2 regions of the Streptomyces sp. NPDC007084 genome follow, and region 2 is predicted to be linked to the other one. Evidence: riboswitches for the same ligand, from Rfam matches in the RefSeq annotation. Region 2 holds a riboswitch; the other holds the start of a gene.
The links. A riboswitch is a leader RNA that binds a small molecule or an ion and turns the genes downstream of it on or off. The one in region 2 is predicted to bind glycine.
Positions count from the first base shown of each region.

Region 1: another riboswitch for glycine. It lies ahead of gcvP (aminomethyl-transferring glycine dehydrogenase); the one in region 2 lies ahead of gcvT (glycine cleavage system aminomethyltransferase GcvT).

Region 1 is NZ_JBEYFY010000070.1:19,368-29,568, reverse strand. Features, by position in the region: gene AB0912_RS32275 (DUF881 domain-containing protein) at 1-181, shown strand, start outside; gene AB0912_RS32270 (FHA domain-containing protein) at 242-1,201, shown strand; gene AB0912_RS32265 (MerR family transcriptional regulator) at 1,244-1,996, shown strand; gene AB0912_RS32260 (bifunctional nuclease family protein) at 2,083-2,556, shown strand; gene AB0912_RS32255 (MerR family transcriptional regulator) at 2,772-3,446, shown strand; gene AB0912_RS32250 (DNA polymerase IV) at 3,523-5,160, shown strand; gene AB0912_RS32245 (PRC-barrel domain-containing protein) at 5,082-5,453, opposite strand; glycine riboswitch at 5,584-5,679, shown strand; gene gcvP (aminomethyl-transferring glycine dehydrogenase) at 5,857-8,742, shown strand; gene AB0912_RS32235 (DUF5999 family protein) at 9,044-9,250, opposite strand; gene AB0912_RS32230 (hypothetical protein) at 9,628-10,201, opposite strand, start outside.
Region 2 is NZ_JBEYFY010000031.1:16,052-26,252, forward strand. Features, by position in the region: gene AB0912_RS23330 (enhanced serine sensitivity protein SseB C-terminal domain-containing protein) at 64-864, opposite strand; gene AB0912_RS23335 (enhanced serine sensitivity protein SseB) at 1,039-1,815, opposite strand; partial or broken gene AB0912_RS23340 (ATP-binding protein) at 1,885-2,265, opposite strand; partial or broken gene AB0912_RS23345 (ATP-binding protein) at 2,596-2,880, opposite strand; glycine riboswitch at 3,106-3,202, shown strand; gene gcvT (glycine cleavage system aminomethyltransferase GcvT) at 3,350-4,468, shown strand; gene gcvH (glycine cleavage system protein GcvH) at 4,762-5,139, shown strand; gene glyA (serine hydroxymethyltransferase) at 5,151-6,413, shown strand; gene AB0912_RS23365 (L-serine ammonia-lyase) at 6,671-8,038, shown strand; gene AB0912_RS23370 (AfsR/SARP family transcriptional regulator) at 8,167-9,015, opposite strand; gene AB0912_RS23375 (hypothetical protein) at 9,008-9,325, shown strand; gene AB0912_RS23380 (BTAD domain-containing putative transcriptional regulator) at 9,601-10,201, shown strand, end outside.

The sequences.
Region 1 (10,201 bases), on a different contig from region 2:
TCGTTTCAAGGTCATCGGCAAGCCGCAGGACCTGGAGCCGGCGCTGAACATTCCGGGGGGTGTGGTGCAGACGCTGGAGAAGGAGCAGGCCACCGTCACGGTGGAGCGTTCGACGAAGATCGTTGTGGATGCCTTGCGACCGGCGGAGCGGCCTGACTACGCTCGGTCGTCCTCCCCGTGAGGCGGGCCGCATGAGGTCCGCCGGGCGAGGGCATGAGGTTGCGGGGGGTCGGCGCACCGAATGGGTGGTGCGTGGTGGAAACTGTCTGGTGGATACGGACGTTGTGAGGATGTCCGGGTCGACCGGTGTGTTCAATCAGTGTTCGTCCTGCCCCACGGGCGGGTCTGTTTCGGTCAAGGGGAATCGCCCGTGAAGTTGTTTGCGAAGTTGTTCGGCAAGAGCACGCGAGAGGGCAGCGGTGACAACGCGACCGCCCGTCACCGTGCACCGCGCCAGGGAGACGCGGGGGAGCCCCAGAGCGGCGACCGCCCGCTCTTCCGCGACCAGGTCGGCGGCGCCGCCGGTCCCGGCGCGCCGTCTGTTGACCCTGCCCAGTCCGGCCGCATAGGTTTCGGGGAACCGTCAGCCTCAAGCTCGGGTGGAGGGTTCGCCTCCGATCCGTATGCGTCCCATGCCCCTGGTGGGCAGCCGCGGCAGGAGGATCCGTCCATGTCGGCCCTGGTCTGTACGAGGTGCGGGAACCGGAACGCGGAGAACAGCCGGTTCTGCTCCAACTGTGGTGCACCGCTGCGGGGCGGCGCCGAGCGCCCCTCCGAGACGACGTCCACGATCTCCATCTCCGGTATCGAGGCCTACGACGCGGAGGTGACGGGCCAGACGCCGTCGCCGATGCTCTCCCCGGAGGCCCAGGCGGCGGTCGACGCGCTGCCGCTCGGCTCGGCGCTCCTGGTGGTGCGCCGCGGCCCCAACTCGGGCAGCCGCTTCCTGCTGGACGGCGACCTGACCACGGCCGGCCGTCATCCGCAGAGCGACATCTTCCTCGACGACGTGACCGTGTCGCGCCGGCATGTGGAGTTCCGTCGCGTGGCGGACGGCTCGTTCACCGTCGCCGACGTCGGCAGCCTGAACGGGACGTACGTCAACCGGGAGCGGATCGACCAGGTCGCGCTGTCGAACGGTGACGAGGTGCAGATCGGCAAGTACCGGCTGGTGTTCTACGCGAGCCAGCGGGGCGTCTGACCCTCCCCCAACTCCGTCCGGGGGGACACCGAGGGAATGTCCATGCTTCAAACACCGAGCGGCGGTGCCGGCAGCGGCACCGCCGCGGACAGCGGTCTGATGAGCATCGGCGCGGTGCTGAGCGTGCTGCGTGACGAGTTTCCCGAAGTAACCATCTCCAAGATCAGGTTTCTGGAGTCGGAGGGGCTCGTCGAGCCGCGGCGGACCCCTTCCGGGTATCGAAAGTTCAGCGCCGGCGACGTCGAGCGCCTCGGTCACGTCCTGAGGATGCAGCGCGACCACTACCTGCCGCTCAAGGTGATCCGTGAGCATCTGGACGCCCTGGAGCGCGGTGAGCAGGTGCGGCTGCCCGCTGTGGGCCGTCAGCGGGACTCCGGTGACGGAGAACCCGGCGGAGACCTCTACGGTGAGCCGGAGGGCCCCACGGTGGCTCGTGTGGGCCGTGCCGAGCTGCTGGCCGCCGCGGAGATCGGCGAGCAGGAACTCGCCGAGTGGGAGTCGTACGGCCTGATCGGCCCCCTGCCCGACGGTGTGTACGACGCCGAGGCGGTGACCGTCGCCGCCCTCGTGGTGGAGCTGGGGCGGTTCGGGATCGAACCGCGCCACCTCAGGGCGATGAAGGCGGCGGCCGAGCGCGACGCGGGCCTGGTGGACCAGGTGGTGGCCCCGCTGCGGCGCCATCGCAACCCGCAGACCCGGGCGCACGCCGAGGCCCGTGCGAAGGAGCTGGCGGGGCTCACCGTGAAGCTGCACGCGGCACTCGTGCAGACCGCGCTGGGCGTACGACTTCCCTGATCCGGCGCGTCCGCCGCGCCGGTCGATCGGGCACCCGTTCTGTGCCCGACTACCCAAACGTCCCGGGCACGGCCTAGGGTTGCTGTGTGAACGAGCTCGATGTCGTAGGTGTCCGGGTGGAAATGCCCTCCAACCAACCGATCGTGCTTCTGCGTGAAGTGGGAGGCGACCGCTACCTCCCCATCTGGATCGGACCGGGGGAGGCGACGGCGATCGCCTTCGCCCAGCAGGGCATGGCCCCCGCACGACCGCTGACCCACGATCTGTTCAAGGACGTGCTGGAGGCAGTCGGCCAGGAGCTCACCGAAGTACGGATCACGGACCTTCGTGACGGTGTGTTCTACGCCGAGCTGGTCTTCGCCAGCGGGGTCGAGGTCAGCGCGCGTCCCTCCGACGCCATAGCGCTCGCCCTGCGCACCGGAACGCCGATCTACGGCAGTGACGGCGTGCTGGACGACGCCGGGATCGCGATCCCCGACGAGCAGGAGGACGAGGTGGAGAAGTTCCGCGAGTTCCTCGACCAGATCTCGCCCGAGGACTTCGGCACCAACAGCCAGTGACGCCCGGGGCCCGGCAGCTCTCGGCGGCATTTGCCCGCGGCGCGTGTGGTGTGCCGCGGCCCGTGCCGAGCGCATTCGGCTAGCCTTTCCCCGCGGTAGGACACGACAAACCACTCCTTGGGTGATTATCACTCGGCGTGCCGAGTGTGGCGATCGTTGACGCGCCCCTGGTGACTGCCTACCGTCGAGAGGGCAGGTCAAGGACGGAGGTCGGCGTGAGAAGCAGCGGCGACGGTACGGCTGGGGGTGCTCCCGGACGCGGTCTGGGAGAGAGCGGCCCGTACCCTCCCCCAAGCTCTCGGCTCGACTCGAGCAGGGGGCATCTCCAGCACGGCGGCGCGGCCGATCACGTTCCGCGGCGGCCGGAGGCAGTGTCCGACGAGGGAGGGGCTGTTCCCGAGGAGGTCGGCTACCGGGGGCCCACGGCGTGTGCCGCCGCGGGCATCACCTACCGCCAGTTGGACTACTGGGCCCGCACCGGCCTGGTCGAGCCCAGCGTGCGGCCCGCCTACGGCTCCGGGACACAGCGGCTCTACAGCTTCCGTGACGTGGTGGTTCTGAAGATCGTCAAGCGGTTCCTGGATACCGGGGTCTCGCTTCAGAACATCCGCACCACGGTCCAGCACCTCAGGGAGCGCGGCTTCCGGGACCTGGAGCGCATGACGCTGATGAGCGACGGTGCGACGGTCTACGAGTGCACCTCTCCCGACGAGGTGCACGCCCTGCTCCAGGGCGGCCAGGGCGTCTTCGGTATCGCCGTGGGCGTGGTGTGGCGGGACGTCGAGAGCGCCCTCTCACAGCTCCACGGAGAGCGGGTGGACACCGGGGAGACGCTCGTCGCCCACAACCCGGCCGACGAACTGGCCCGCAGGCGCAACCGGGCCGTGTGACTCCGACCGCCTTCGACTGACGTGATGCCCCGGCGCCGCCGGGGCATTGTCAGTGGCGTAGGGCAGCATCGGACATGTGAGAACCGCGCCCACGATCCTGCATCTCGACATGGATGCCTTCTTCGCCTCGGCGGAGCAGGCGTCCAAGCCGAGCCTGCGCGGCAAGGCCGTCGTCGTGGGCGGACTCGGGCCGCGCGGAGTCGTCTCCACCGCCTCGTACGAGGCGCGCGTGTTCGGGGTGAACTCGGCGATGCCGATGGCCCAGGCGCGCCGCCGCGCGCCGAACGCCGCCTATCTGGTGCCGCGCTTCAGTCTCTACCGGGAGATCAGCGAGCAAGTGATGGGCCTGCTGCGGGCCCTGTCGCCGCTCGTGGAGCCGCTCAGCCTGGACGAGGCGTTCGTGGACCTGGAGGCGGGCGGCACGGCCTGGGACGAGCGCTCGGCGCGGCTGGCGGGGACGAAGCTGCGGGCGGACATCAGGGCTGTCACGGGGCTCACGGGATCGGTGGGGCTCGCCGCCTCCAAGATGCTCGCGAAGATCGCCTCGGAGCAGGCCAAGCCCGACGGCCTGGTGCTGATCGATCCGGGCACCGAGCGGGAGCTGCTGGGGCCGATGTCGGTGCGCATCCTGCCGGGTGTCGGCCCGGCGACCGGGGACCATCTGCGCCGGGCCGGGATCACCACGGTCGAGGAGATCGCCGAGGCGGGTGAGGACGAGCTGGTGCGGCTGCTGGGGAAGGCCCATGGGCACGCCCTGTTCGCGATGGCGCTGGCTCACGACGAGCGGCCGGTGGTGTCCGAGCGGGAGACGAAGTCGGTGTCCGTCGAGGACACCTACGACGTGGACATCCACGACCGGATCCGGGTGGGTCTGGAAGTGGCGCGGCTCGCGGACCGTTGTGTGCGGCGGCTGCGCGGGGCCGGGCTGTCGGGGCGGACCATCGTCCTGAAGGTGCGGCGGTACGACTTCTCGACGCTGACCCGGTCCGAGACGCTGCGTGGGCCCACCGACGATCCCGCGGTCGTCCGGGAGGCCGCCGCGCGCCTCCTGGAGGGCGTGGACACGACCGGGGGCGTGAGGCTGCTCGGGGTCGGTGTCTCCGGGCTCGCCGACTACACGCAGGAGGACCTGTTCGCACAGGCCCAGGCGCGGGCGGACGCCGAAGCCGTGGCGGCGGCGGAGCTGTCGGTGGACGAGCACGTGGAGGAGGAGCGGGACGTTGACTCCGCGCCGGAGGCCGGCACCGAGCCGCCGGCGGCCGAGCGGCGCGCGGCCGGCGCCGAACAACCGGCCGCGGAGCGGCGCTGGCCCGCGGGGCACGACGTCCGGCACGCCGAGTTCGGGCACGGATGGGTGCAGGGCAGCGGCCTGGGGCGGGTCACGGTGCGGTTCGAGACGCCGTACTCGGCGCCGGGCCGGGTGCGGACCTTCCGGACGGACGATCCGCTCCTGGAACCGGCCGATCCGCTCCCGTTGGTGGAGCGCAGACCCGAGGAGCCCGGGCGGACGCAGGCCGAGGCGGAACCGGGGGCGACGGAGATGTCGGAGGAGTCCACTGTCCCCGCGTCGGGCTCAGGCGCGGCGGCTGAGGCAGCCGGGGAGTTCTCGGGTTCCGGCGGTCAGGGGCGTCGGGGTCAGGCGTCCTCGGAGCCCGCGAGCCGGCCGAAGTCACGGTCCGGCGGCGGGGGAGGGGACGCCACGTCCAGACCGTAGTGGTGGTAGAGCTGCAGCTCCTGCTCGGGGGAGAGGTGCCGGCCGACGCCGAAGTCGGGGGCGTCCTTGATGAGGGCCCGGTCGAAGGGGATGCGCAGGGTCCCCTCGACCATCTCGCTCGGCTCCAGGGGGACGAACGCGTCCCTGGAGAACAGCCCCGTGCGTATGGCCGCCCACTCCGGGACCCCGGTCGCGTCGTCGAGATAGACCTCGTCGATGGTGCCGATCTTGGTGCCCTTGCGGTCGAACGCCTTGCGGCCGATCAGGTTGCGCGGATCGATGTCGGTCTGCACGGTCCCTCCACGTGGTCGCAAACTCATCCGTCAGCACTACATCCGTAAGCACTACAAAAGAGCACATTCGTGATGGCGGCCACTCGAAGACCGGCCTCTTGTCCCCGCTGGTAGGCTGGCGAACGGCTGCTGATCCCGTGCGGGAGAGTCCTCCAGACTTCACCGGAGGCGCCGAAGGAGCAAATCCTCCCCGGAATCTCTCAGGCTCACGTACCGCACGGACGAGGTCACTCTGGAAAGCAGGGCGGGTGCCGCTGGCCTCCGCTCTCACCGACGGTGAAAGCCGGGACGTCAGTGGACGGACCGGTGAAGCTCTCAGGTTGAGATGACAGAGGGGGAGGCCGTCGGGGTACCCGTGCCGGGGTACCCCTCGAAGGTCGCGTCAGACCAGGAGGCCTCCGCAATGACCGCCCCTCGCATTCCGCTCTCCGCGCTCGAACATGGAATCCTCTTCGAGCAGCGCCACATCGGGCCCGACTCCGAAGCCCGGGCCAAGATGCTCGCGCAGGTCGGATACGGCTCGCTCGACGAGCTGACGGCCGCCGCGGTGCCGGACGTGATCAAGAACGCCGAGGCCCTGAACCTGCCGGCCGCGCGCACCGAGTCCGAGGTACTCGCCGAACTGCGCTCCCTCGCGGACCGCAACCAGGTGCTCGGTTCGATGATCGGCCTCGGCTACTACGGCACCTTCACGCCGCCGGTGATCCTGCGCAACGTCATGGAGAACCCGGCCTGGTACACGGCCTACACGCCCTACCAGCCGGAGATCTCGCAGGGCCGTCTCGAAGCGCTGCTGAACTTCCAGACCGTCGTCGCCGAGCTGACCGGCCTGCCCACCTCGGGCGCCTCGCTGCTCGACGAGGGCACCGCCGCCGCCGAGGCGATGGCGCTGTCCCGGCGCATGGGCAAGAACAAGAAGGGCCTCTTCCTGGTCGACGCGGACGCCCTGCCGCAGACCATCGCCGTCATCCAGACCCGCGCCGAGCCGACCGGTGTCGAGGTCGTCGTCGCCGACCTCGCCGACGGCATCCCGGCCGACCTGACCGGGCGCGAGATCAACGGCGTGCTGGTCCAGTACCCGGGCGCCTCCGGTGCCGTACGCGACATCAAGCCGCTCATCGACCAGGCGCACGAGCTGGGCGCGGTCGTCACCGTCGCCGCCGACCTGCTCGCCCTCACCCTGCTCACCTCGCCCGGCGAGCTCGACGCCGACATCGCCGTCGGTACGACGCAGCGCTTCGGTGTCCCGATGGGCTTCGGTGGACCGCACGCCGGTTACATGGCGGTGCGCGAGAAGTTCGCCCGCAGCCTCCCCGGCCGGCTGGTCGGCGTGTCCGTCGACGCCGACGGGCACAAGGCGTACCGCCTCGCCCTGCAGACGCGCGAGCAGCACATCCGCCGCGAGAAGGCCACCAGCAACATCTGTACGGCCCAGGTGCTCCTGGCCGTGATGGCCGGCATGTACGCCGTCTACCACGGGCCGGACGGGCTGCGCACCATCGCGCGGCGCACGCACCGCTACGCCACCGTCCTGGCCGCCGGGCTCACCGCCGGAGGCGTCGAGGTCGTGCACGGCGCGTACTTCGACACGCTCACCGTGCGCGTCCCGGGCCGTGCCGCCGCGGTCGTGGAGGCCGCCCGCGACCTCGGCGTTAACCTCCACGGTGTGGACGCCGACCACGTGTCCATCTCCTGCGACGAGACGACCACGCGCGCGCAGCTCACCGCCGTGTGGACCGCGTTCGGCGTCGAGGGCGACATCGAGGCGCTGGACGCGGGCGCCGAGGACACCCTCCCCGCCGCGCTGCTGCGCACCGACGAGTACCTCACGCACCCGGTGTTCCACCAGCACCGCTCCGAGACCGCGATGCTGCGCTACCTGCGCCGGCTCTCCGACCGCGACTACGCGCTCGACCGCGGCATGATCCCGCTGGGCTCCTGCACGATGAAGCTCAACGCGACCACGGAGATGGAGCCGGTCACCTGGCCCGAGTTCGGGCAGCTCCACCCCTTCGCGCCCGCCGCGCAGGCCGAGGGCTACCTCACGCTGATCCACGAGCTGGAGGACCAGCTCGCCGAGGTCACCGGCTACGACAAGGTGTCGCTGCAGCCCAACGCCGGTTCGCAGGGCGAGCTGGCCGGTCTGCTGGCCGTCCGCGGGTACCACCGTGCCAACGGCGACGACCAGCGCACGGTCTGCCTCATCCCGTCCTCCGCGCACGGCACCAACGCCGCGAGCGCCGTGATGGCCGGCATGAAGGTCGTCGTCGTGAAGACGGCCGACGACGGTGAGATCGACGTCGAGGACCTGTGCGCCAAGATCGAGCAGTACCGCGACGAACTGTCGGTGCTGATGATCACCTACCCGTCCACGCACGGTGTGTTCGAGGAGCATGTCGCCGACATCTGCGCCCAGGTGCACGAGGCCGGCGGCCAGGTCTACGTCGACGGAGCCAACCTCAACGCCCTGGTGGGTCTCGCCAAGCCGGGCCACTTCGGCGGCGACGTCTCGCACCTCAACCTGCACAAGACGTTCTGCATCCCGCACGGCGGCGGCGGTCCGGGCGTCGGCCCGGTCGGTGTGCGCGCCCACCTGGCGCCGTACCTGCCCAACCACCCGCTCCAGCCCGAGGCCGGACCCGAGACGGGCGTCGGCCCCGTATCGGCCGCGCCCTGGGGCTCCGCGGGCATCCTGCCCATCTCCTGGTCCTACGTCCGGCTGATGGGCGGCGAGGGCCTCAAGCGCGCCACGCAGGTGGCCGTGCTGTCGGCCAACTACGTCGCCAAGCGCCTGGAGCCGCACTACCCGGTGCTCTACACCGGCCCCGGCGGCCTGGTCGCGCACGAGTGCATCATCGACCTGCGTCCGCTGACCAAGGCGACCGGCGTCAGCGTGGACGACATCGCCAAGCGCCTGATCGACTACGGCTTCCACGCGCCGACGATGTCGTTCCCGGTGGCCGGAACCCTGATGATCGAGCCCACGGAGTCCGAGGACCTGGGCGAGCTGGACCGCTTCTGCGACGCCATGATCGCGATCCGCGCGGAGATCGAGAAGGTCGGCTTGGGCGAGTGGACCGTCGACGACAACCCGCTGCGCGGGGCGCCGCACACGGCCGCCGCGCTCGGCGGTGACTGGGAGCACGCTTACAGCCGCGAGGAGGCCGTGTTCCCGGCCGGGGTCTCGGCGTCCGACAAGTACTGGCCGCCGGTCCGCCGGATCGACCAGGCCTACGGCGACCGCAACCTGGTCTGCTCCTGCCCGCCGCTGGACGCCTACGAGGACTGACCGGTAGGAGGACTGACCGGTACGAGGACCGACCGGTACGAGGGCGGGCCGGTGCGGGGGCCGACGGCCGTTGGTCTCGGCGGCTGACCGGCCGCCTGCGCGGCTGCCGATGAGTGGCCGCGCGGTGCCTGTGACGGGTTGCCGCGCGGCGGCTGACCCACGGCTGATCGGCACAGGGGACGCGGACGCCTACGGGGAGTGATCACCCGGGGACATGCGTCGGGGCCGGTTCGGAGAGCGCGTCTCCGGGCCGGCCCCTGCTGTGTCCGGGCGGTCTGTCAGGGCCGCCCGGTGTGCGGGATCAGGCCGCCGTCATCACCGCGGTGCCGCCCAGTGGGCGGTGCGGGGCGATGATCCGGCCGTCCGGCAAAAGCTCACCGGTGTCCTCGAAGAGCAGAACGCCGTTGCACAGCAGGCTCCATCCCTGCTCCGGGTGGTGCGCCACGAGACGGGCGGACTCCCGGTCGGCGGACGCGGCTGACGGACACGGCGGCTGGTGCTGGCACATGGGTGGGATCTTTCGCTGGGTCGAGAGGTCAGTGGTGGCTGTGGTGTCTGTTCTGCGGCTCGCAGTACTCATGGCCGCACCCCCGTTGATGTGTGGTCTGGAACCCAGTGTTGCCCCACGGCAGGCGATCCGCAGGGATTTGACGGCACCGCTTCTCACAGGTTGATGACGCATCACCCGTGCGGACGGTTCAGCCCAACTGCGGTGTCTCTTCGGGTGGTTCGAGGGGGCCGGATTGGGCTAGTCCGGTCGGGTCCGGAGCACGTTTCCCCTCGTACGAGCACAGGGGAGCCCCGATGAGCGGGGTGGCGGTCCGGGGGCGTGGCAGGCAGGTGCCCCGCGGCCGGATGTCGGCCGCGGGGCACGGGGGTCGTGGCTCAGGCGGGGGAGCCGAGCAGCGGCCCGGACGTGGCGGGAAGCGGCCCGGATGCGGCCGGGAGTGGTCCGGACGTGGCCGGGGTGAGGCGGTGGGTGAGCACCGGGAGGAGTTCCGCGACCCGGTGCGGGCGGTGCGCGGCGATGCCGGGCGGCGCGGGGGCCAGCGGGACGAGGAGGTCGGTGGCCGCCGGATGACCGTCGGCACCGTCGGCCGCAGTGTCCCCGTGCAGCCAGAGAGTGAGCATGTACAGCTCCGGTACGGACAACAGGCGTGCCTGGTAGGGCTGCTGCATGGCCTCGGCCTGCCCCAGGGCGTGTTCCGTCGCGGCGATGTAGGGCCCCTCGAAGAAGCGCGAGAAGGCCCAGCCGTCCGGCGTGAGCATGGTGTCGGCGGCTGCCACCGCGCGTCCCCCGCTGCGCAGCAGGAACCGCCAGCCGGCGAGCCGGGTGGCCGACGCGCCGGCGGGGGTGATGCGGTCCAGGACATGGACCGGCAGCGGGAGTTCGGGAGTGATCGGTCCCTGTGCCAGGCGCAGGGAGGGGGTGCGGGCTTCGCGGACGGCGGTGGGAGAA
Region 2 (10,201 bases):
CCCTCGTCCCGTCCCGCGGGCAGCCTCACCCCACCCTGCGGTCAGTCCGGAATGTGAGACGGATCAGTAGCCGCCGCGCGCCGGCGGATAGCCGTAGCCGCCCGCGGCCGGGGCCTGCGCCGGGGCCGCGTGGGCCTCGCGGTCGTAGAACGGCCGGGCGTTGGCGCGCAGCCACATCGCGACCGGGTCGAACGCGTCCGACATCGCGACCGTGGAGACGGGCAGCCCCTCGGGGACCGCGCCGATGGACTGCTGCATCATCGCCCGCACCGAGTCCACGGCGGGCGGCGAGGTGTCGTACACGTCGAGGCCGATGGCGAGATACGGCGCGCCGAGCGCGGGCTGCACCCAGGCCCGGCGCAGGGAGCGGACGGCCGGGGTGCGGTGCGCGTTCTGTGTGAGCAGGGCGTAGAACTGCGGGATCTCGATGCCGGGTTCGGAGAGCCGGAGCGGGCCGGCGGGCTGCCGCTCCAGGCCGGTGGCGATCCGGCGCAGGTCCAGCCAGGGGATGCCGAGCCCGCCGCCGGGGGCGTGCGGGTTCAGCCAGAGGCCGAAGTGGTCGGGGTAGAGCGTGCGGGCCACGTCCAGGCCGTCGACGACCTCGTAGGAGCGGTTCCAGCCGCTGGCCGACAGCTCCTGGGCGGAGGTGACACAGGGCGCGTAACCGAAGCCGTCCACCTGCATGTTGCCGTACTGCGCGTCCGGGGAGCCGGCCTGGCCGTGCCACAGGAGCATCCACACCTGGCCGGACGAGGGCGTCGCGAGGGCGCGCAGGAGCGCCTCGTAGGCGTCGTAACGCCCGGGCGTCACCTGGCGCAGCATGTGCTCGACCTGACCGGCCGCGGCCGTGCCCGACGCGCTCACCCTTCAACCGCCCCTTCGAGAACACATCACGACGAACTCATCCATAACGTCCGAGGCTCGGGTTGAGAACAGGCGTCAACACCTCGACCGGGCCATGAAACCAGCTTATGCGGCGAACGTCCTCCGCCGGGGGACGCCGTCCTCGGCTCCTTCGCCGCACGGCCGGGCGGGCGTTCAGTGGCCCGCCTGGTAGAAGGGCCGGACCTGGGCGCGCATCCAGTCGCCCACCGGGTCCTGGGTCACGTCGAGCAGGACCAGGTTCACCGGGAGGTTCACCTGGACCCGGCCGAGGGCGCGGCCGAGGGCGTCGAGCGGGAGGTTGCGGGCCTCGCCCTCCCACAGGGAGAGTTCGACGCCGATGAACATGACCGGGTCCTCGCCCTCGATGCTGGCCAGGCAGCGGCGGGCGCTCAGCACGACGCCGGTCGCGGCGAACTCGGCGGAGGCGGCGGAGAGGAAGTCCACCGGGTCCTCCTGCCAGTCGGGCTCGAAGAGCCGCACCCGGCCGCCGCTCGCCGGTCCGTCCAGCGGGGTCCGGCCGGCCCGGCACAGCTCGGCGACCGCGATCGGCGGCAGCGGTACGCCGACCACCCCGTCCGGGTTGACCGCGATGCCGACCTGCGGCGGCAGTCCGCGGGCGAACTCCACGGCGGGCGCGATGGTGAACGACATATGGCCGCCGGTGACCTGCCGGAACTGCTCCTCGGAGCTGAAGACGGGCACGTAGGCCTGGCCCTGGATCTCCATCGTGGGCAGGTCGAGCGGGCCGGTGCCGGGGCCGCCGCCGCTGGGCAGCGGCACCCAGACGAAGCTGCGGCCGAGCACCTCGACGATGCGGGCGCCCGCCGAGGCCGCCGCTCCCATGCCGAGGGCGGCGGACAGCACCTCCTCCAGCTCGTTGCCGGGCCAGCCGCCGTGCGGGTGGGGATGTGCCTGTGCCGGGAAGTCCATCTGTCTCTACCGCCTGCGTCGAACCGCTGTTCCGGCTGGAAAGGTTAGTGGGGTGAGGCGCCCGGCCGGTCAGGGGCCGAAGTCGATCCCGCGCAGCACGTCCGCCGCCGCCCGGTCGATGAGGATCGCCGAGCCGCAGCCCTCCGGCAGATCGCTGCGCTCCACGGAGCGCAGCAGCCGGGCGACCGCGGCGCGGTGGCGGGCGAAGGCGTAGCGCGAGACGCCCCGGCCGCGCTCGCGCTGGCCGTCCAGCGCGGTGTCCGGGGCGACGTCGAGCAGCAGCAGGTGCAGGGTGCCGCCCCGGCGGCGCGCCTCGCGGACCAGCCAGCGGCGCACCCAGGCCTGGGTACCGCAGTCGTGCACCACCACCCCGCCCTCGGCGCGCAGCGCCCGACGCAGCCCGGCGTAGTGCGCGAGCCGGACGAGGGGGCGGTAGAGCGCGTACGGGAGCAGGGGGGCCGGGCGGCTGCTGTCGGTCGGGAGGGGTGCTGTCCGGCCACCCTCCGCCGACAGGAGTGCTGTCCGGCCACCCTCCGCCGACAGGGGAGCCGCGCGGTCGCCGTCCGCCGGCAGGGGAGCTGTCCGGCCGCCCTCCGCCGAGAGGGGAGCCGCGCGGCCGCCGCCCGCCGGCAGGGGTGCTGTCCGGCCGCCGCCCGTCGAAGGGGCAGCCGTGCGGTCGCCGCCTGACGGCAGGGGGGCGGCCGGCACGCCGTCCGTCGGCAGAGGAGCGGTCTTGCTGCCGTTCCTCGGCGGGCGGGCCGTCCGGGTGCGCCGGAGCGGGCGGGCCAGCCGGGCGTCCCAGCGGTCGCGGGTGTCCTGCGAGTCGACCCGCACGCCCGCGACGGCCCGCCGCATCAGGGTCGACTTGCCGCTGCCGGGCAGTCCGGTGACCACGACGAGGTCGCGGGGACCGAAGCGCAGGCGGTGCGGGCTGTGTCCGGCGCGGTCCCGAAGGTCGCGGACGACGCCCGCCGGGAGCGGCACGCAGGCCTCCCGGGCCGGTGCGCCGGGCTGTTCGGGCAGCGCGAGGCCCGAGGTCGTCGCGTACGCCGTGGTCCTGTTCACCGTGGCCGTCCTCCCCTCGGGACCCTCGGACGCGGGGTCCCGTCCCCTCGATGTCCCCTCGGTGCGGGGCCCCACCCCGCGTCGTCCCCGCCGAGTGTAAAGAGAAGGTAATGCGCGGCGCTTCCCGTTTCTGTGCGCGGACTGCCACAGCCCGGTTACAGAGGCGGACTGCCCTGATCGGACGGGGCGTGCAATGATGGCCGCGCCAACTGCATACCGGCCGCTTGAATCCGCGCGGGAGAGTCCTGGGTACGTGTACCCGGGCGCCGAAGGAGCAAGTCCCTCCCTTGAATCTCTCAGGCCCCGTTACCGCGCGGGCGAGGCACATCTGAAAAGCGGGCCGCTCTCCGGTGGCTCCACCCAAGGTGCAAGTCGGGATCACCGTTTCGCGGGGTCCTGATGAACCTCTCAGGTTCCGATGACAGATGGGGAGGATCGACCTCGCCGTCATGCCTTGGGAGCCCCACCGATGAGCAGCACCACCCCCCGTCTCACCGCGCTCGACGCCCTGCACCGCTCGCTGGGTGCGACGATGACCGACTTCGCGGGCTGGGACATGCCGCTGCGCTACGGCTCGGAGCGCGACGAGCACCTCGCCGTCCGTACGAAGGCCGGCCTCTTCGACCTCTCCCACATGGGCGAGATCACCGTCACCGGCCCGCAGGCCGCCGAACTCCTCGCCTTCGCGCTGGTCGGCAACATCGCCACCGTCGGCGTCGGCCGCGCCCGCTACACGATGATCTGCCAGGAGGACGGCGGCATCCTGGACGACCTGATCGTCTACCGGCTCGCCGAGCACGAGTTCATGGTCGTGGCGAACGCCTCCAACGCCCAGGTGGTGCTGGACGCGCTGACCGGGCGCGCCGCCGGGTTCGACGCCGAGGTGCGCGACGACCGGGACGCGTACGCGCTGATCGCCGTGCAGGGCCCGGAGTCGCCCGGCATCCTCGCCTCGCTCACCGACGCGGACCTGGACGGCCTGAAGTACTACGCGGGCCTGCCGGGCACCGTGGCCGGCGTCCCGGCGCTGATCGCCCGCACCGGCTACACCGGTGAGGACGGCTTCGAGCTGTTCGTCGCGCCCGCCGACGCCGAGAAGGTGTGGCAGGCGCTGACCGACGCGGGGGCGCCCGCCGGGCTGATCCCGTGCGGTCTGTCCTGCCGCGACACGCTGCGCCTGGAGGCGGGCATGCCGCTGTACGGGCACGAGCTGACCACCGCGCTGACCCCGTTCGACGCGGGGCTCGGCCGGGTCGTGAAGTTCGAGAAGGAGGGCGACTTCGTGGGGCGCGCCGCGCTCCGGGAGGCCGCCGACCGCGCCGAGCAGAACCCGCCGCGGGTCCTGGTCGGCCTGATCGCCGAGGGGCGCCGGGTGCCGCGCGCCGGGTACCCGGTCGTCGCCGGCGGCCAGGTCGTCGGCGAGGTCACCTCCGGCGCCCCCTCCCCCACGCTGGGCAAGCCGATCGCGATGGCGTACGTGGACGCCGCGCACGCCGCGCCGGGCAGCACCGGTGTCGGCGTGGACATCCGGGGCACGCATGAGCCCTACGAGGTCGTGGCGCTGCCGTTCTACAAGCGCCGGAAGTGACACTGGTCCGCACCGGCGGGCCGTGACGGCGGCCGGTACGGACGACCGGTCCGGGCAGCCGATACGGACGAGCGGTCCGGGCCACCAGTCCGGACGACCGGTACGGACGACCAGCCCGGGTCGGACCACCGGTCCAGGGGCTCCCCGGATCACGCTCCCGGGATCACCGGCCCGTACGGACCACGGGCGTCGCGGCTTTCGCGGCGCCGGGCGGCGGCGCCCCGGGCGGGCCCGTCCGCACGACAGACTCCCCCTTTCATCAGCACTCCCCCGCGTACAGGAGAATTCAGGCCATGAGCAACCCCCAGCAGCTCCGCTACAGCAAGGAGCACGAGTGGCTGTCCGTCGTCGAGGACGGCGTGGCGACCGTGGGCATCACCGAGTTCGCGGCGAACGCGCTCGGCGATGTCGTCTACGCCCAGCTTCCGGAGGTCGGTGACACGGTGACCGCGGGCGAGTCCTGCGGCGAGCTGGAGTCGACCAAGTCGGTCAGCGACCTCTACTCCCCCGTCGGCGGCGAGGTCGTCGAGGCCAACCAGGACGTGGTGGACGACCCGTCGCTGGTGAACTCGGCCCCCTTCGAGGGCGGCTGGCTGTTCAAGGTCCGCGTCGCCGACGAGCCCGAGGACCTGATGTCCGCCGACGAGTACGCCGCGTTCACCGCCGGCTGAGGAGTCACCGCATGTCGCTTCTGAACACCTCCCTGCACGAGCTGGACCCGGACGTCGCCGCCGCCGTCGACGCCGAGCTGCACCGCCAGCAGTCCACCCTGGAGATGATCGCCTCGGAGAACTTCGCTCCGGTCGCGGTCATGGAGGCCCAGGGCTCGGTCCTGACCAACAAGTACGCCGAGGGCTACCCCGGCCGCCGCTACTACGGCGGCTGCGAGCACGTCGACGTGGTCGAGCAGATCGCCATCGACCGGGTGAAGGCCCTGTTCGGCGCCGAGCACGCCAACGTCCAGCCGCACTCGGGCGCGCAGGCCAACGCCGCCGCGATGTTCGCGCTGCTCAAGCCGGGCGACACGATCATGGGTCTGAACCTCGCGCACGGCGGGCACCTCACCCACGGCATGAAGATCAACTTCTCCGGCAAGCTCTACGACGTCGTCGCCTACCACGTGGACGACGAGACCGGCCAGGTCGACATGGCCGAGGTCGAGCGGCTCGCCAAGGAGTCCCGCCCGAAGCTGATCGTCGCCGGCTGGTCCGCGTACCCGCGTCAGCTCGACTTCGCGGAGTTCCGGCGGATCGCCGACGAGGTGGGCGCGTACCTCATGGTCGACATGGCGCACTTCGCCGGTCTGGTGGCCGCGGGTCTGCACCCGAACCCGGTGCCGCACGCCCATGTCGTCACGACGACCACCCACAAGACCCTCGGCGGCCCGCGCGGCGGCGTGATCCTCTCGACCGCCGAGCTGGCCAAGAAGATCAACTCGGCGGTCTTCCCCGGTCAGCAGGGCGGTCCGCTGGAGCATGTGATCGCGGCCAAGGCCGTCGCCTTCAAGGTCGCCGCCACGGACGACTTCAAGGAGCGCCAGCAGCGCACGCTGGAGGGGGCGCGCATCCTGGCCGAGCGGCTGGTCCAGGACGACGCGAAGGCCGTGGGCGTGGACGTGCTGTCCGGCGGCACGGACGTGCACCTGGTCCTGGTCGACCTGCGCGACTCCGCGCTGGACGGGCAGCAGGCCGAGGACCGTCTCCACGAGGTCGGCATCACGGTCAACCGCAACGCCGTCCCGAACGACCCGCGTCCGCCGATGGTCACCTCCGGTCTGCGCATCGGCACGCCGGCCCTCGCCACCCGCGGCTTCACCGCCGAGGACTTCACCGAGGTCGCCGACATCATCGCCGAGGCGCTGAAGCCGTCCTACGACGCCGAGTCCCTGAAGGCCCGGGTGTCCGCCCTGGCCGGCAAGCACCCGCTGTACCCCGGCCTGGCGTAGTTCCGCCCGGTTCCGGTCGTACGTTTTTCACTCGTACGTTTTTCCCGCGTACGGTTCTGTTCGTACGGTTCGTTCCGTACGGGCCGACGTTCCGTTCCCGCGTACGTTCCGACGTGCGTTTCGACGTTCGTTTCGACGTTCCGCACGGGCGTCCGGGGCACCGCACACTGGAGGCAGCGCGCGGTGCCCCGTCCCATGCAGTCCCGCACCACCCCCGCCGGACAACGGCGTCCGGCGAAACCACCAAGGAGTTCCCCGTGGCCATCTCGGTCTTCGACCTGTTCTCGATCGGCATCGGCCCGTCCAGCTCCCACACGGTGGGCCCGATGCGCGCCGCCCGGATGTTCGCCCGGCGGCTGCGCAACGAGGAGCTGCTGGCACAGGTCACCTCGATACGCGCCGAGCTGTACGGCTCCCTGGGCGCGACCGGCCACGGCCACGGCACCCCCAAGGCGGTGCTGCTCGGCCTGGAGGGCGCCTCTCCCCGTACGGTCGACGTGGAGGGCGCGGACGAGCGGGTGGAGCGGATCAAGTCGTCCGGGCGGCTCGACCTGCTCGGCGAGCACGAGATCGGCTTCTCCTTCGACGACGACCTGGTGCTGCACCGCCGCAAGGCCCTGCCCTACCACGCGAACGGCATGACGGTCTTCGCCTACGACGCCGCCGGTGAGCTGGTCCTGGAGAAGACGTACTACTCGGTGGGCGGCGGCTTCGTGGTGGACGAGGACGCCGTCGGCGAGGACCGCATCAAGCTGGACGACACCGTTTTGAAGTACCCGTTCCGCACGGGTGACGAGCTGCTGCGGCTGACCCAGGAGACCGGTCTGTCGATCTCCGCGCTGATGCTGGAGAACGAGCGGGCCTGGCGCACCGAGGAGGAGATCCGCGAGGGGCTTCTCGCGATCTGGCGTGTGATGCAGGCGTGCGTGTCGCGCGGCATGTCCCGCGAGGGCATCCTGCCGGGCGGCCTCAAGGTCCGCCGGCGCGCCGCCCACTCGGCCCGCCAGCTCCGCGCCGAGGGCGATCCGCTGGCCCACGCGATGGAGTGGATCACCCTCTACGCGATGGCGGTCAACGAGGAGAACGCGGCGGGCGGCCGGGTGGTGACCGCCCCGACCAACGGCGCGGCCGGCATCATCCCGGCGGTGCTGCACTACTACATCAACTTCGTGCCGGGTGCCGACGAGGAGGGCGTCGTACGGTTCCTGCTCGCGGCCGGTGCCATCGGCATGCTCTTCAAGGAGAACGCGTCCATCTCCGGCGCCGAGGTCGGCTGCCAGGGCGAGGTCGGCTCGGCCTGCTCGATGGCGGCCGGCGCCCTCGCCGAGGTCCTGGGCGGCAGCCCCGAGCAGGTGGAGAACGCCGCCGAGATCGGCATGGAACACAACCTCGGCCTGACCTGCGACCCGGTCGGCGGCCTGGTCCAGATCCCCTGCATCGAGCGCAACGGCATGGCCGCGGTGAAGGCCGTGACGGCGGCGAAGATGGCCATGCGCGGCGACGGCTCCCACAAGGTCTCCCTGGACAAGGTGATCAAGACCATGAAGGAAACGGGCGCCGACATGAGCGTCAAGTACAAGGAGACGGCCCGGGGCGGGCTCGCGGTGAACATCATCGAGTGCTAGACGGACGGACCCTGACCACGGAGTTCGCGCCTTTGCGAACTGCCGGGGTCTGGTCTTCCCGCCCCGCGGACGGGTCCTGCCCGCTCGCACCGCGGAACAGAACCGGCACGTGAGCGCCGGGAGGCCGGTTATCCGGCGCTGGTCACGGCGTGCGCCTCGTGGGACCCGCGCGGGGCGGCGAACACCTCGTGTCCTGCCGAACGGGACGGACCGGAGGCAAGGATGGAGAGCTGGACCCTGACGAGTGCGGCCGAGGGCTCCAGACCGAGATCCCGCGACAAGGCCGTCCGCAGGCGCTGATAGGCGCTGAGCGCCTCGCCACGGCGCCCGGAGCGATACAGGGCGAGCATGAACTGTCCGCACAGGTTCTCGTGGGTGGGGTAGCGGCTGACGAGGGCGGTCAGCTCGGCAAGCAGTTCCCGATGCCGGCCAAGGCGCAGCGTGACGTCGACGCGCTGCTCCAGCACGCCGAGCCGGCTCTCCTCCAGCCGGGCGGCCTGGGGTTCCAGATGGGGTCCCGTGCGGACATCGGCGAGGACCCGGCCGGTCCACAGGGCCAGTGCCTCGCTCAGCCTTCGGACGGCCCGCGGGTAGTCCCCGGCGTCCACGGCCCGGTACCCGGCGCCCGCGAGCCGCTCGAACTCCCGGACGTCGCTGCGCCCTTCACCGGTCCTGAGGAGATAGCCGCCGGGCACGGTCACCAGAATGTCCTTGGCGGAGCGCGGAGCGGCATCGTGTGCCTGCCGCAGAGCCGCGCCGATCAGCTCGCGAAGTTGCAGGACGTAGTTCTGCAGGATGGTGCGGGCCCTGAGCGGCGGAGTGGCACCCCAGAGTTCCTCGATCACCGTGGCGGCCGGGACGGCCTGGTCGGCGTTGAGCGCCAGCAGAGCAAGCACCTGCCGTGGTTTGGGGGCGGTCGGCGTGACCGAGATGCCTTGCTCGCGTACCACCAGTGCGCCGAGTAGATCGATGTCCACGCTGCTTTCCCATCTCTTCGGACAGTCCGTCCAGCGCTCGGCCGAGGCGGCGGGTACGTGGAACCTGGCGGAGCCGGCTTTGGCTCATCCCCACGGGTTGTGCTGCGTGACGTTTCCGGTGTCTCCGCCGGCCGCCGACGCCTCCTGTACCGTGACGGCGGCCGTCGCTCGTGGTGCGCACGCGATCGTCGAGGTGATGACGAGAGGAATCGCGCACGCCACGAGAAGCGACCAGTTTCTGACCATGTTCATGGTTTCACTCTCCCGGAGTCCGGCCTTGCGGCGGCTGTTGAAGACGCCTAGAGCCTGACAGGACGTGCCATCGGGTCACGATCGATGAAAGTGGCCGAAACAATAGGGAGCCGATAGCGCCCCGACCACCTGCGAAAAACGCGCATCATGGCGAGAAACGCTCTGTAGACAAGCTTTCCCGGCCCTGTTGTGAAAAGGCATCACGCCAGGTCATGCGCGTTTCGGCAACGAGGAGTCTCAGCCTCCGGCTGGTTCGTTGACTCGGTCACCGGCGAATCTCTAGAGTTCCCTGAGCTGTGCACGTTCTTGGGGGGAAGCAACGTGGAGCAGAACATGCCCGGGGCTGACAGGAAGATCGGCGTGCCCGAAGTCCGGTTCGGTATCCTCGGCCCTCTTCACGCAAGCGTCGGCCCGACTCCGCTGAAACTCGGCGGCACGCGCCAGCGGATCGTACTCGCCACTCTCCTGCTCAACGCCAACCAGGTCGTGAGTCCGGAACGGCTGATCAGCGCCGTGTACGGACAGACTCCGCCCGCGACGGCGCGCGCCCAGGTCCAGATAACCGTCTCCGGCCTGCGGCGCCTGTTCGACGCCCACGGTGCCGAGGACGTCATCAGCACGCATCCTCACGGCTACCTGGTCCGCGCGGACGGGCAGACCCTTGACGCGCTGCGGTTCGACACGCTCGTCGTAAAGGCGCGCACGCTGCATGACGGAGGGCGGCTGGAGGAGGCGGCGACCACGTACCGTCAGGCACTTGGACTGTGGCGCGGAGCCCCGCTCGAAGGCATTCCCGGCGAGGCGGTCGAGTCCAGCGCCGGCCGGCTCGTCGAGCAGCGCATCACCGCCGCCGAGGAGCACATCCGGCTTGGACTCGCACTTGGCCGGCATCTGACGTTCGTCGGTGAACTCTTCCATCTGGTCGCGCAGTTTC